Regions from separate parts of the Bacteroides sp. AM16-24 genome, predicted to be linked through region 1. Evidence: riboswitches for the same ligand, from Rfam matches in the RefSeq annotation. Region 1 holds a riboswitch; each other region holds the start of a gene.
The links. Region 1 has a riboswitch for cobalamin ahead of DW182_RS01210 (GNAT family N-acetyltransferase). Riboswitches for the same ligand answer to the same signal wherever they lie in the genome.
Positions count from the first base shown of each region.

Region 2: another riboswitch for cobalamin. It lies ahead of DW182_RS16660 (TonB-dependent siderophore receptor); the one in region 1 lies ahead of DW182_RS01210 (GNAT family N-acetyltransferase).
Region 3: another riboswitch for cobalamin. It lies ahead of nrdD (anaerobic ribonucleoside-triphosphate reductase); the one in region 1 lies ahead of DW182_RS01210 (GNAT family N-acetyltransferase).
Region 4: another riboswitch for cobalamin. It lies ahead of DW182_RS18070 (DUF5074 domain-containing protein); the one in region 1 lies ahead of DW182_RS01210 (GNAT family N-acetyltransferase).

Region 1 is NZ_QRKI01000001.1:310,166-313,789, reverse strand. Features, by position in the region: gene DW182_RS01220 (cell wall metabolism sensor histidine kinase WalK) at 1-1,696, shown strand, start outside; cobalamin riboswitch at 1,726-1,930, shown strand; gene DW182_RS01210 (GNAT family N-acetyltransferase) at 2,159-2,461, shown strand; gene DW182_RS01205 ((4Fe-4S)-binding protein) at 2,471-2,701, shown strand; gene DW182_RS01200 (tryptophanase) at 2,771-3,624, opposite strand, start outside.
Region 2 is NZ_QRKI01000015.1:109,498-113,121, forward strand. Features, by position in the region: gene DW182_RS16655 (DUF5074 domain-containing protein) at 1-243, opposite strand, end outside; gene DW182_RS16660 (TonB-dependent siderophore receptor) at 260-2,272, opposite strand; cobalamin riboswitch at 2,323-2,526, opposite strand; gene DW182_RS16665 (serpin family protein) at 2,628-3,624, shown strand, end outside.
Region 3 is NZ_QRKI01000010.1:17,150-20,773, reverse strand. Features, by position in the region: gene accC (acetyl-CoA carboxylase biotin carboxylase subunit) at 1-558, opposite strand, end outside; gene DW182_RS12610 (cysteine-rich CWC family protein) at 555-782, opposite strand; cobalamin riboswitch at 848-1,052, opposite strand; cobalamin riboswitch at 1,145-1,364, shown strand; gene nrdD (anaerobic ribonucleoside-triphosphate reductase) at 1,498-3,591, shown strand; gene nrdG (anaerobic ribonucleoside-triphosphate reductase activating protein) at 3,575-3,624, shown strand, end outside.
Region 4 is NZ_QRKI01000018.1:69,980-73,603, reverse strand. Features, by position in the region: gene DW182_RS18075 (TonB-dependent siderophore receptor) at 1-824, opposite strand, end outside; gene DW182_RS18070 (DUF5074 domain-containing protein) at 834-2,006, opposite strand; cobalamin riboswitch at 2,126-2,333, opposite strand; gene rplU (50S ribosomal protein L21) at 2,763-3,080, shown strand; gene rpmA (50S ribosomal protein L27) at 3,104-3,373, shown strand; gene serS (serine--tRNA ligase) at 3,518-3,624, shown strand, end outside.

The DNA.
Region 1 (3,624 bases):
ATTTGCCGGATGCTTCCTGGCGTATCAATACCAACGTGAGAAAGAATACAAGGTAGATCTGCTGGATATACAGCTACAGGACTATAATGAACGGTTGCACCAGGAGCTTGCCCGCATTCCGGACAGCTTATGGAACACCACACTGGAACGATACCTGCAAAAATACATCAAACAGGATTTACGTATTACGGTAGTTAATGTACAGGGTGACGTATTATATGACAGCTACGAAAATCAGAAATTAGGCAATCATATCAACCGCCCGGAAGTGCAAAAAGCACTGGCAGAAGGAAAAGGGTATGATGTACGCCGTACTTCCGAAACAACGGGAGTGCCCTACTTCTATTCCGCCACACTCTATGAGGGCTACATCATACGTTCCGCCCTCCCCTACGACCTGAACCTTGTAAGACACCTTGCAGCAGACCAGCACTATATCTGGTTTACCGTCATCGTATCATTGCTATTAATATTCATCTTCTACAAGTTCACCTCTAAACTGGGGACAGCCATCAATCAGCTACGTGAGTTTGCCAAACGTGCTGACAAGAATGAGCCTGTGGAAACAGATATGCAATCCGCCTTCCCGCACAACGAACTGGGAGAGATTTCACAGCATATCATCCAGATATACAAGCGACTGCGTGAAACCAAAGAGGCGCTATACATTGAGCGGGAGAAGTTGATCACCCACTTACAAACCTCACATGAAGGATTGGGCGTATTCAATAAGGACAAGAAAGAAATCCTGGTCAACAACCTGTTCACACAATACAGCAATCTGATTTCAGACTCCAACCTGCAAACAACAGAGGAAATATTCTCCATCAGTGAGTTCCAGAAAATCACGGATTTCATCAACAAAGCTCCCAAGCGTCCGGGCAAGGAAGAAAAGCGTATGTCTATCAGCATCAATAAGAATGGACGTATGTTTATTGTGGAATGTATTATATTCCAGGATTTAAGCTTCGAGATATCCATCAATGACATCACTCAGGAAGAAGAGCAGATCCGCCTGAAACGCCAGTTGACGCAGAACATCGCACATGAACTGAAAACCCCGGTCAGCAGTATACAGGGCTATTTGGAAACCATCGTCAACAATGAAAACATCTCCCGGGAGAAGATGCAGACATTCATAGAGCGATGTTATGCCCAAAGCAACCGGTTAAGCCGACTGCTACGCGACATCTCCGTATTAACGCGTATGGACGAAGCCGCCAACATGATCGACATGGAGAAAGTAGACATCAGCCTGTTGGTAGGCAATATCGTAAACGAGGTATCCCTGGAACTGGAAGAAAAGCATATCACCGTAGTCAACTCCCTAAAACCGAAGATACAACTACGGGGAAATTACTCCCTGCTATACTCCATTTTCCGCAACCTGATGGACAATGCCATTGCTTATGCAGGCACGGATATACGCATCAACATCAGCTGTTTCCGCGAGGACGAGAACTTCTACTACTTTAGTTTTGCCGATACCGGCGTGGGCGTCTCTCCCGAACATCTGAACCGCTTATTCGAACGCTTCTACCGGGTAGATAAAGGACGCTCACGCAAACTGGGCGGTACAGGATTGGGATTGGCTATCGTAAAGAACTCGGTAATCATCCATGGAGGTACCATTTCGGCCAAGAACAACCAGGGGGGCGGATTAGAATTCGTATTCACCCTGGCAAAGGAAAAGTAAGAAACGGTTTGCACTAATCACTTTTTTCCTTATCTTTGCGATGCATTGGTTTACTGTCTTTGTTCAGAGACGGTAATTAAAAGGGAATCAGGTGCAAGTCCTGAACAGTCCCGCTGCTGTAAGTTTCATGATAGGTTGCAGGCAAACTACCAATAGCCACTGGAAGTCCGCTTCCGGGAAGGCGCCTGGCAACAGAAACAAGTCAGAAGACCTGCCATGCACTGTTTTTATCACTGCTTTCGAGGAAAAAGCGTTGAGTCTAAATGAAACGGGCAAATCGTCCCCTCATTTCATTCATCCACTCGGCTTCAAAGAAAGTAAGGAACAATAAACTCTGCCAAGTTTATTTGAATGGTGTCCGGTCGAAGGGATTTCGCCCGGACATTTTATTCTGTAACTTTCCCAAAACAAATTTCATCATCCGCGTGTTATACATACAGTAAACAATCAATACGAAGAGTTATGGAAGCAGATTATAAACTGATCGACAATGAAGAACGTCACCAATATGAGTTCCATGTCGATCAATATACTCCAAAGATTGAGTATATAAAATCAACGAATGGGGAGATTTACCTGACACACACCGAAGTACCCACTCAACTGGGTGGTAAAGGCATCGGCAGCCAGTTAGTAGAAAAAGCATTAAAAGATATAGAAAAACAAGGACTTAGATTAGTACCTCTCTGCCCGTTTGTAGCGGGATACATTCACAAACATCCCGAATGGAAAAGATTTGTAATGAAAGGTATTCACATTCAATAATAAATAGTTATGAATATAAAGAAAGAATATACGAACGGGGAAGTGACCATCATCTGGCAACCCGGCCTGTGCCAACATGCAGGCATTTGTACCAAGACCCTTCCGAATGTATATCATCCGAAAGAAAAACCGTGGATAACGGCTGAAAATGCAACGACGGAAGAATTGATCGCTCAAATCAAGAAATGCCCGTCAGGAGCATTAAGTTACAGAATGAATAACGAGAAAGAAGATAAATAAAAGAAATGAGGTTACCCCTTCAATATATGAATCCGGGTAACCTCATTTGTATTATGAAAAAGAAAGTAGTTATGTACGTTCCAATTGAACAGTGAAATGACGCATCAGGGGAGCCTCCCAAGTAATACGGACTCCATTAGTAATACTTTCACGACGGTCGAAAACATTCTTCAACGCTACTGCTATCACATTCATGTGATTATCCGTATATACGCGACGGGGAATAGCAAGACGCAATAAATCCAGCCCGGTAAAACGGTTCTCACGAGTAACCGGATCACGGTCTGCCAGGATATAACCGATTTCACATCCTCTGATACCGGCTTCAAGATACAATTCAACCGTTAGAGTCTGTGCCGGGAATTCATTCTTCGGCACATGCGTCAGTACCTTCGTTGCATCCACAAAAATGGCATGTCCACCTGCTGGACGCTGATAAGGAATACCGTATTCATCCAACTTCTTTGCCAGATATTCTACCTGACGGATGCGGGTTTCCAGATTATCAAATTCCGTATTCTCATCCAGTCCTGTGGCAAGTGCATTCATGTCACGACCATTCATACCACCGTAAGTAAGATACCCTTCATATTGCACGCAAAAGCCTTTGGCACCTTCGTACCAATCTTTTTTTCGTGTAGCAATGAAGCCTCCCATATTGACGATACCATCCTTCTTGGCACTCATAGTCATACCATCTGCCAGTTCGAACATCTCTTTCGTAATTTCCTTGATTGTTTTACCGCTATAGCCATCTTCACGCATTTTGATGAAGTAAGCATTTTCCGCAAAACGTGCGGAGTCAAATAATACAGGTTTATGATACTTATCCGCAAGAGCACGGACTTCACGAAGGTTCTGCATGGATACGGGCTGTCCGCCGGCCGTGTTGTTCGTAATGGTAACGATGATAAACGGTATAC
Region 2 (3,624 bases), on a different contig from region 1:
TGCATCACCGATACCTGCTCCGTTGGCAGCTGCAAACAAATCTGCACTAATTGTCTTCAGATCTCTGTCATACCATTGTATAGTACCATTATTCTTTCCCCAGTTTCCTGTATTAATAACATATGCTCCATTAACAGGTGCTATCGGTCCTTTCGGAATTGTCGGTTCGTCATCATCACTACATGCGGTAAATGCTCCTAATGCTATAACCAGCATGGCGGTTTTATACCAATACTTCTTCATAGTTTTTGTTTTTAGTTTATAATTTATAGTTGATTGTTACTTTGTAATTGCGTCCGGGCATCGGGTAGAAGCGGACTATTTCGTAGTTCTTATCACTTAGGTTCAAGGCATCCAGCTGTATGCGTAGTGACTGCTTCTTCCATTTAAAGGTATGCGAGAGTGATATACTGTGGTCAGTGTAAGATTTAATACGATTTTCCGGAATGTTCTGGGCAATTGAATAGCGTTCCGAAGCGTACAATATGTTATAAGTCAGGTTGACATACGGATTCTCAAAAGTCAGACTTCCTGAACCTGAATGCTTCGGAGTATATATAATCTGATTCCGCCATATTTTAGAATTACGGTCAGTAATATCTTCCGCTTGCATGAAGTTGTAAGTTCCTGTGAGATATAACTTATAATGTTCTGCTAATTCTTTTTCAATTGCCAGGTTAATATCCGTACCAATGGTTTCGACTTTACCTAAATTCATCATCTTCCAGATAAACATAGTGGGTACTGCCACAATTTTATCTTTCACCCGATTATAATAAGCATCTACTGAAAGGCTTAGATAGTCGATAAATTCCAATGAAGTAGAACTCCACGTTGTACCTACATTGAATTGCCGGGTAACTTCAGGCTTTAAATTATGGTTGCCAATTACCAGATAATACAAATCATTGAATGTCGGTGTACGGAAGATATCTTTGTATGAAGCTCTGAAACGTAGACCAAAATCAAATGGTTTCCACGACAGACTGACAGCGGGGGAAAGGCGTTTACGGTCTGCAGCAGCTTTTCCTGTCCGTACATTCTCTGTAATATAAGTATTCAGCAGGGAAGCGGTAGCAGAAAATCGGTTGCTTTTATAGTGTGTGGCTATTGCTGTTAAATAGGTGAAACGTTCCGGATATTGATTGTTCTGTAAAGTCGTTGACAAATAGTTATAGGCGAAATCCTGTGCTAATGAGAAAGATAACCCTTTCACCGGTTCGTTCCATAGGGTAGCGGATAAGTAAGTCTCAGTCTGGCGGAAACGATTGTCTGTAATACCGGAAGATTCATTATTATAGTCCCGGTTCCAGCTGAAGTTAAATTTTCCACTTGCTTGTAGTTTCCATTTCTCAGAGAACCGATTCTCATACTTCAATTGGCCGAAGTAATTACGGTCATATAGTCTTTCGGCAGCATACGGATTGTCATAAATTACTCCGCCGGGTAACCCTCTTTCCGAATCAAAGAGATAAACTTTGGCTTTCAAATCCTGTTTCTCATTCAGAGTTACAAACAAATTTAATTCTGCCCGATAAGTCTCTATATCACTATTGTTTCGTTTGGAGTCAATCAGTTTATTCCCATTCCACATTTTGAAAGGATAATTGCCGTCTGCTCGTAAATAATCAGCATGGGCAGAAAGACTGAAACGGTTACTTAATTTTTGAGCATAAAATAAAGAAGGATTAGCAAGCCCGTAAGAACCGGTTTTCATATTTGCAAGCAACCGGAAAGGTCTGTCACTAAAGTCCGGACGTGCGGTTTCGATACTTAAAGCACCGGCAGAGGCAAACATCTTTGCTGTCTGGTAAATATTATCACTCTGCCCAATGCTGAGTGCCAGTTCAGAAACATTGTCTAACGAAAAACGGGAGATATCTACCTGCCCTGACTGACAATCACTGACAGTCACTCCGTCATAGCTGACTGCTGTATGTTGCGCTCCCAAACTGCGTACAGAAACAGTCTTTAATCCACCAACTCCACCATAATCCTTAACGCTGACTCCCGAGAAATGGCGAACTGCATCGGCCACATCCGATACTCCCAAACGTTCCATATCAGTTTTCTTCATCTGTTGGAGCGGGGCGGTTGCTGAGAGAGCCGGTGGTACACGCCGACCTTTTATCCCCACTTCCGGAATTGCATGTACTTTTCCTGTAATGGAGTCTCCCACCTGTTGTGCTTGCAGGCTGGCGCAAAGCCAACATACAAAGCAAAACAAATAAAACCGTAGCCAGATGTACCGACATAGATTATCTTTTATCATATATAGAAAGCTATAAAAATAGATACACCTCATGCCCTTTCCTCGAAGGCATAAGAAATGATCGGTTTTGCAGGTCTTCTGACTTACTCCGGATTTACCGCCTTCCCACCATACGAATATTGGCAGTGGCACAGGTGATTGGCAAATCCTGCAATAGGAGATCACAGCAGCGGGACTGTTTGGGAGTCACACCCAATTCCCTTTTCATGGAGTATACCGAAAGGCATACTCCAACAAAACCGGGAGCAAAGATAAGAAAGATTTATGTTTAATTTGTAATGTGGTGCAGTATTTTATAAATTTATGCATTTATTCTAACAGAGTAACTTAATAGAAAACTAATACTATAATGCTTATGCTAAAGAAAACTATTGCTGCGCTAAGCCTACTCAGTATCCTTGCAGCTTGTCAAAATGATGAGACTCCTCCTCAACCGGAACCTAAACCACGTCAAGACATCAATCTCACCCGTGCGGAACAAGCTTTAATGGACAAAGGTACAGACTTTGCTTTCCGTTTCTTCGATCAGGTGTGCAGTACCGAAAAGGAAAAGCCGAATGTCTTTGTGTCTCCATTGAGTGCATCATTTTGCTTATCAATGATTACTAACGGAGCTTCGGGCAATACGCTTACTGAAATGCAGGACGTATTGGGATTTCCTGCCGATTCTTTCTCTCTTGATGATCTGAATAATTATAATCAAAAATTAACTTCAGCTTTATTGGATTTAGATAATACCACTCAATTAGGAATCGCCAATTCTATTTGGGTAAAACAAGGTTTTAAAGTTTACGATTCTTTTGTGGATGTGAATAAGAAGATGTATGATGCCCAGGTACAGGAACTTGATTTCACATCTCCCACAGCGAAGGATGTGATTAACCGGTGGTGCGCTGAGCAGACGAATAATTGTATAAAAGAGGTTATACAGAGAATACCGGAAGATGCGCGTATGTATTTGATTAACGCACTCTACTTCAAAGGCATTTGGAAGAGTCAATTCCAAAAATCGGATACTCGCCAGGAAAATTTTACTAATTCTGATGGTGCTGAGCAGAAAGTGAATATGATGAATCAGACAGAAACGTTTAATTATGTCCAGAACTCAGCATTCTCTATCGCAGAATTGCCGTATGGCAACGAAGCTTTCAGTATGGTGCTCTTATTGCCTGCCGTGGATAAGACTTTGGATGAGAGTTTGTCCGAATTGACTTATGAAAACTGGAAGGAATGGAATGCAGCTTTGTCGAGCAGGCAATTGCAGGTTAAACTTCCCCGTTTTAAAGTGGAGTATAACAAGATGCTCATAGAAGATATGGTTGCTATGGGGATGAAGGATGCCTTTGATGGTT
Region 3 (3,624 bases), on a different contig from region 1:
CGAGCGGGCGGTATTGTAAGCCTCAACCACTTCATCCTCACTATGTATCAGTCGCATACCTTTTCCACCACCACCCATAGAGGCTTTCAGCATCACGGGATAGCCGATCTTATTACATATCATCACAGCCTCCCCGGCACTCTGCAAGGGTTGTTCCGTACCGGGAACTACCGGTACTCCGGCTGCAATCATGTGTTTACGGGCTGAGATTTTATCACCCATCGCTTCCATTGTTTCGGCAGAAGGCCCGATAAAAATAATGCCTTCTTCTTTGCAACGACGGGCAAAGTCGGCATTTTCAGATAAGAAACCATATCCGGGATGGATGGCATCCGCTTCATGCTGCCGGGCAGCACGAATTATATTCTCTATATTCAAATAACTGTCTCTGGAAGCTGCCGGACCTATCAAACAGGCTTCATCGGCATACATGACGTGTTTTGCTGCACGATCCGCTTCCGAATAGACAGCTACTGTACGTATTCCCATCTCTTTGCAGGAACGCATTACACGTACAGCAATCTCGCCTCTATTGGCAATCAATACTTTTTTAATCATTGTTCTTCTTGTTTATCGCAAAGGGGTGCATCACATACATCCATAACAATACCCTCTTTGACTGCCGTCAGACAGTCATGACATAAACAGCCCGGATAATTCTTTTGCAAATAAGCACGTTGCTGCTCATTCAGTCGTACCGTAGCGCAATGGCATGACAAAATCCGATCGTGCATACACTCAAAGGTTGCACCACAACGCGGACATACCTTTTTCATAGGCATCCCTTTCGCATTAATTAAATTAAAACAATTATACGTTCGTACTGTTCCCCTAATCCCACGAGTAGCAACAGACTTTAACGAATGGCAGGTCTTCTGACTGACTCCCTCTCTGATTCCTTCCCGGCCTCCAATTCACAGCCAGTGGCTAAAGTATTTATCAAGAAAGTTATGGAGCTTCACAGCAGCGGGACTGTCCGGGATTTACACCCGATTCCCTTTTAATCCAAATGAAAGAAATGTTCATCCGAAACCAATTCGGGGCAAAGATAGTGGAAATTATCATTGGAGATGCTTTTTAAAACAAAAAATATAAGCAGGGAATATTTTTTTCTATCATCCGTTGGATTATAGATTTTATTTCTAACTTTGTCAGCGATAACGGTTTCCAAATCACCGCAAGCGTGAAACGGAATTAAAAGGGAATCCTGTGAAAATCAGGGACTATCCCCGTAGCTGTAAGTTTCATCTCCCTACCATGTGGAGAAAAGATTGTGGCATTCTTTAGCCACTGGTCCTGCAAAGACCGGGAAGGCGCCACAACGGAAACAAGTCAGAAGACCTGCCGATATCTGTAATCATTCAGGCTTTCGGGTGAAAAGCAATAGAGTGTATCCTCCAAGATTCATTTTATTACTTACTCTCCTTATTTTGCCGTTTGATTTAGTATAGCTAACTAAACAAGGAATATTTATTTGTTAAATCTTAAATTACAGGTATGATCAATTCGGAGACTTTCATCGTCAAAAGAGATGGGAAAAAAGAAGCGTTTTCACTTGATAAGATCAAGAACGCAATTAGTAAAGCATTTTTATCTGTCGGCAGTTTTGCCACACAAGATGTGATCACCAACATACTCAGCCGCGTGAACATCAGTGATGGAACCAGTGTAGAAGATATACAGAACCAAGTAGAAGTGGCACTGATGGCTGAACACTATTACAGTGTAGCAAAAGCGTTCATGCTATACAGACAGAAACATCTGGAAGACCGGGAAGTACGTGACAAGCTCCGTTTTCTAATGGATTACTGCGATGCCTCCAACCCTGCCACCGGTAGCAAGTATGACGCTAACGCCAATGTGGAAAATAAAAATATAGCCACACTGATAGGCGAACTCCCCAAATCGAACTTCATCCGTCTGAACCGCCGTTTGCTGACTGACCGCCTGAAGGACATGTACGGCAAGGAACTTTCAGACCGCTACATCGAATTGCTGAACCAACACTTCATATACAAGAATGATGAAACCAATCTTGCCAATTATTGCGCAAGCATCACCATGTATCCGTGGCTGATCAGCGGAACCGCATCCGTAGGCGGTAACTCCACGGCACCCACCAATCTGAAGTCTTTCTGCGGAGGATTCATCAATATGGTATTTATCGTATCGAGTATGCTCAGCGGCGCCTGCGCCACACCGGAATTTCTGATGTATATGAATTATTTCATAGAAAAAGAATACGGAGAAGATTACTATAAACATCCGGAACAACTTGCCGACCTTTCCTCCAAACAAAGAACCATAGATAAAATAATCACCGATTGTTTTGAACAGATCGTATATTCCATCAATCAACCTACGGGGGCACGGAATTTTCAGGCAGTATTCTGGAATGTGGCTTACTATGATCAATATTATTTCAACAGCCTTTTCGAGCATTTTGTCTTCCCGGACGGAAACGCTCCCCATTGGGAATCATTGAGCTGGTTGCAAAAGCGCTTCATGAAGTGGTTCAATAAGGAACGTACCAAAGCCATTCTTACCTTCCCCGTAGAAACAATGGCTTTGCTGACCAAAGACGGAGATGTATTGGATAAGGAATACGGTGACTTCACGGCCGAAATGTATGCGGAAGGGCACTCTTTCTTTACATATATGAGTGATAATGCCGACTCGTTAAGTAGCTGTTGCCGCTTGCGTAATGAAATACAGGATAACGGATTTAGTTACACCCTGGGAGCAGGCGGCGTATCTACCGGATCAAAAAGCGTGTTGACTATCAACCTGAACCGTTGCATCCAGCATGCAGTGAAATCCGGATTGCTTTATCATTTCTTCCTTGAAGAGGTAGTAGATCTGGTACACAAAGTACAACTGGCCTATAACGAAAACCTAAAGCATCTGCAAAGCAAAGGAATGTTGCCTTTATTCGATGCCGGATACATCAATATGGGACGCCAATATCTGACAATCGGTGTAAACGGGCTGGTGGAAGCCGCTCAATTCATGGGAATTGAAATCAACGATAATCCTAAATATGAAGCTTTTGTGCAGGAGATTCTGGGAATAGTTGAAAAATACAATAAGAAATATCGAACGAAAGATATACTCTTTAACTGCGAAATGATACCGGCTGAAAATGTAGGTGTGAAACATGCCAAATGGGACAAAGAAGCCGGTTTCCAGACATTCCGCGAGTGCTATAACAGCTATTTCTACATTGTAGAGGATGAGTCGCTGAACGTCATTGATAAGTTCCGTATGCATGGACACAGGTATATAGAGCATCTGACGGGTGGTTCGGCACTCCATATGAATTTGGAAGAACATCTAAGCAAAGAGCAATACAGACAATTACTTCGGGTAGCCGCCACTGAGGGCTGCAATTACTTTACTTTCAATATACCTAACACGGTTTGCAACGAATGCAACCACATTGACAAAAGATACTTGAAAGAGTGTCCGGAATGTCATAGCCAAAACGTGGACTATCTGACCCGCGTCATCGGCTATATGAAGCGAATCAGCAATTTCTCTCAAGCTCGGCAAAAGGAGGCTGCCCGAAGGTATTATGCTGAAGTACACTGATTACGACATTGTTTTCCAAGAGATACCGGATGA
Region 4 (3,624 bases), on a different contig from region 1:
TTCTGCTGTTCGTGTGTCTTTCCCACAATGCCTAATGGTTGGGGCAACATACGCTTCCCTTGTTGTATCCAGCCTACAGCAGCCAGTTGTGCGTACGGATTCAGTTTAAAGTACCCTTCCTGCATCGCACTCCATTGTGAATATTTGGCATCTTGCCGCTTCTCACGGAAAGCTTCATTAGTAAGTACTTTATTAATATAAGTATAGTCATTATCCGAATGCTGATAAAACAAACGCGTTTTCGAAACCACCCGTTTGCCACTTACATTAATCTGTGTTCCTCCGGTATATGTGTTATAAGAACCATATTCTCCAAAAAATTTACCTGTAACTCCCTTTCCCCACTCCGGATCATTGAAGATGTTTACACTCCCACCCACAGCACCGGTACCACTCTTCACATGACTGCTTCCATAATAAAGGTTCACGTTGTCGGCAAAGAAAACAGGGAACTGCGAAAAGTCAAACACTCCGGACATCGGCGGCGTGATATTGATTCCATTCCAGTTGACCCGGGTTTGCGCAGCACTTCCTCCACGGAAAGAGGCTGTAGATAATGCTCCCGTGCCCAGGCTCTTAATGTAGGTAGCTGAATTTTCGGTCAATAACTCAGAAAACGAACGGGTTTTATTGATTTGCAGCAATTCAGGCTCAAGATGCGTCACTTTTGCACCGGCATTTGCTTCATTGGCATGACGTATCCGACGGGCTACAATCTGCACCTCATCCAGATTCAGGCCATAGGCAATCGTATCCTTTTTCTGAGCTATCGCATCAGTCACCAGCAGGCATGCGGCAACTATCAGGAAAAACAGTTTTCTCATAAACTTAGATTATTGAACTTCGGATGATTCAGGGAAATAGACCTGATTGGGATAAATACCAACACGGTAACTTTCAACATTTCCACTCTCTTTATAATGACGAATATAACCACGCTGTGCCGAATAGTCCAGGCAGTCGCAGATATACACTTCCCCTTGCGGACTTACTCCACAACCATACATCATATCTACTCCAGGTACATGACGATGTAATTTAAAAGTGCCATCATCCGTATTCAACGTATAAATACTTTGTTGTGAGTCATTCGGAAGACCCGGTTTGCAGGTTCGCACACTAAAATAGATCAGAGTTTTAGTAGCATCCATGTCAGTCCGGTTATAGCTGATAGTTCCGGTTACATCCCCTTCTTTGGCTTCATTCTTACTGACAAAAGGCAGTCTGTAAGTAGTCACTACCTTCTCCGTCTGCGGATCAATACACTTTAACAGGATAGCAGTAAGTTTGCCTTTATCACGTTCGTTCATCAAAGCCCATATCTTGCCATTTTTGTCTTTCAGCAATTTACAGGTTTTAGTGACTTCCTCATTATAGACTTCTTCTATCATGCGGCTTCCTTCCAGAGTAATATTGTCCAGATCGAACACATAAACCCCTTTTGCTGTAATACCCAAAAGTTTATGTTCAGACACTTCCATATATTCTACCCATTTTCTGATAACGATATATTCCAAGGGAGTACCATAAGGAGGCACGGTACGAATCCGTACCAGCTGGCTGGGCAAATCAACACCGGAGACATTGTTACTTAAAAGATCGGAAACGATAGCAGTAGTATCCGATATAGCCACAATCTGACGTGGTAATCCTGCCTGTGTATAAAGTATCGTACCTTCGGATTCGAAAGTCTTGGAATTTACAATCTCGATTTTCTTAGAATTGTTCAAAGCGATGAAGTACTTCCCATTAATCATCGTAATAGATTGTGCTACATCCCCTAACGGTCGGTTATTCACAACACGAAAGACATCGGGACTCACCATCCCGTTACGGTACAATACAGATATAGCTCCCATATTCGTACCTATTCTTCCCTCGTTCAAAACAATAGCTTCGATATTACCCTCGCCCACTCCGGCAGGAAAATCATCCTCATATTCGCAGGCGGATAATGATACCATTAGCACTGCACAACATAACCTCAAAATGCGTTTCTTCTGCATACACACAATTATTTTCCGTTATGTTTCGAGGTACGAAGTCAGAGCAATGACCTCTCATATCTATAACAATATGAGTTGAAGCAATGTGAATCTCTTAAGTTCCTTTTCCCCCGAAACTGTAGATTGCAAACTTTGCAGGCAGGTCTTCTGACTCGCTTCCTCTCCGGAAGTCCTTCCCATCCTATACGGACAGTGGACAAGTGTAGAATTTATCCGAAAAGTTTAATGAAGCTCACAGCAGTGGGTCTGTTCAGGAGTTTCACCTGATTCCCTTTTCACCTCGTTTGATAAGATATATCACGAAGCACCCGAAAGCCGGATTCTTAAATCCGAGTGCAAAGATAGACATTATAAATCATGCAAGGAAGAATATTCTAAAAAAAAAGAAAATGAATTTAATGTTTTATTCTCTCTTATAAGTTTGCTTGGTTCAGTACTCAAGGCTTTATGAATAGGCCCCGTATATTCATTATATCTGAGTCTTATTTACTCCGTGTCTTCTCCGTATCTATACGCTTGGACTTGATACGGAGTTGGTACGGCTTTGACACGGAGTTGGTATGAAGCAGACTTGCAAGAATCCCTTCCTGACAGATTTCACAAATCTATTCCTCAAAAAAAGAGGAAGAAACGTTTGCCTGTTCCAAATAAAAGAAGTACTTTTGTGCCCGATTATTCCGCACCGGGTTCGACAAAGTGCTTTCTAAGTGATTAGAGACCACCCGACGGAGCTAACTTATACATTATATATAAGAAATGTACGCAATTGTAGAAATCAACGGTCAGCAATTTAAAGCAGAAGCTGGCAAAAAGCTGTTTGTACACCACATCCAGAATGCAGAAAACGGTACAACAGTAGAATTTGACAAAGTTCTTTTGGTAGACAAAGAAGGTGCTATCACCGTAGGTGCTCCCACCGTAGAAGGTGCAAAAGTAGTTTGCCAAATTGTATCAAGCCTGGTAAAAGGTGACAAAGTTCTCATTTTCCACAAGAAAAGAAGAAAAGGTCATCGCAAGTTGAACGGTCACCGTCAACAATTCACAGAGTTAACAATCACAGAAGTAGTAGCTTAATCAATTTAAAACAGTAAGAAGAAATGGCACATAAAAAAGGTGTCGGTAGTTCTAAGAACGGCCGCGAATCACAGAGCAAGAGATTAGGCGTTAAGATATTTGGTGGCGAAGTTTGCAAAGCTGGTAACATCATCGTTCGTCAAAGAGGTACTGAATTCCACCCGGGTAACAACATCGGTATGGGTAAAGACCACACTCTTTTCGCTTTAGTAGACGGAACTGTACAGTTCAAAGTAACCAAGGAAGACAGACGTTATGTATCTGTAATCCCCGCTGAAAGCGCAGAAGCGTAAGTTTCAGAATAAAAAATAAAGAAAAGGGATGTAATCCAATGGATTGCATCCCTTTCTTTTTATAGCAAAAACAACACCTTATTTGTTTTTTACTTATCTTTGTGCTCTCAAATCAAGATTTTAATCAAAACAAAGTATCAAGATATGCTTACCATCAAACAAATTACAGAAAACACCGACGCGGTGATCCGCGGACTGGAAAAGAAGCATTTCAAAAATGCTAAAGAGACAATAGACCAAGTAATTGCCTT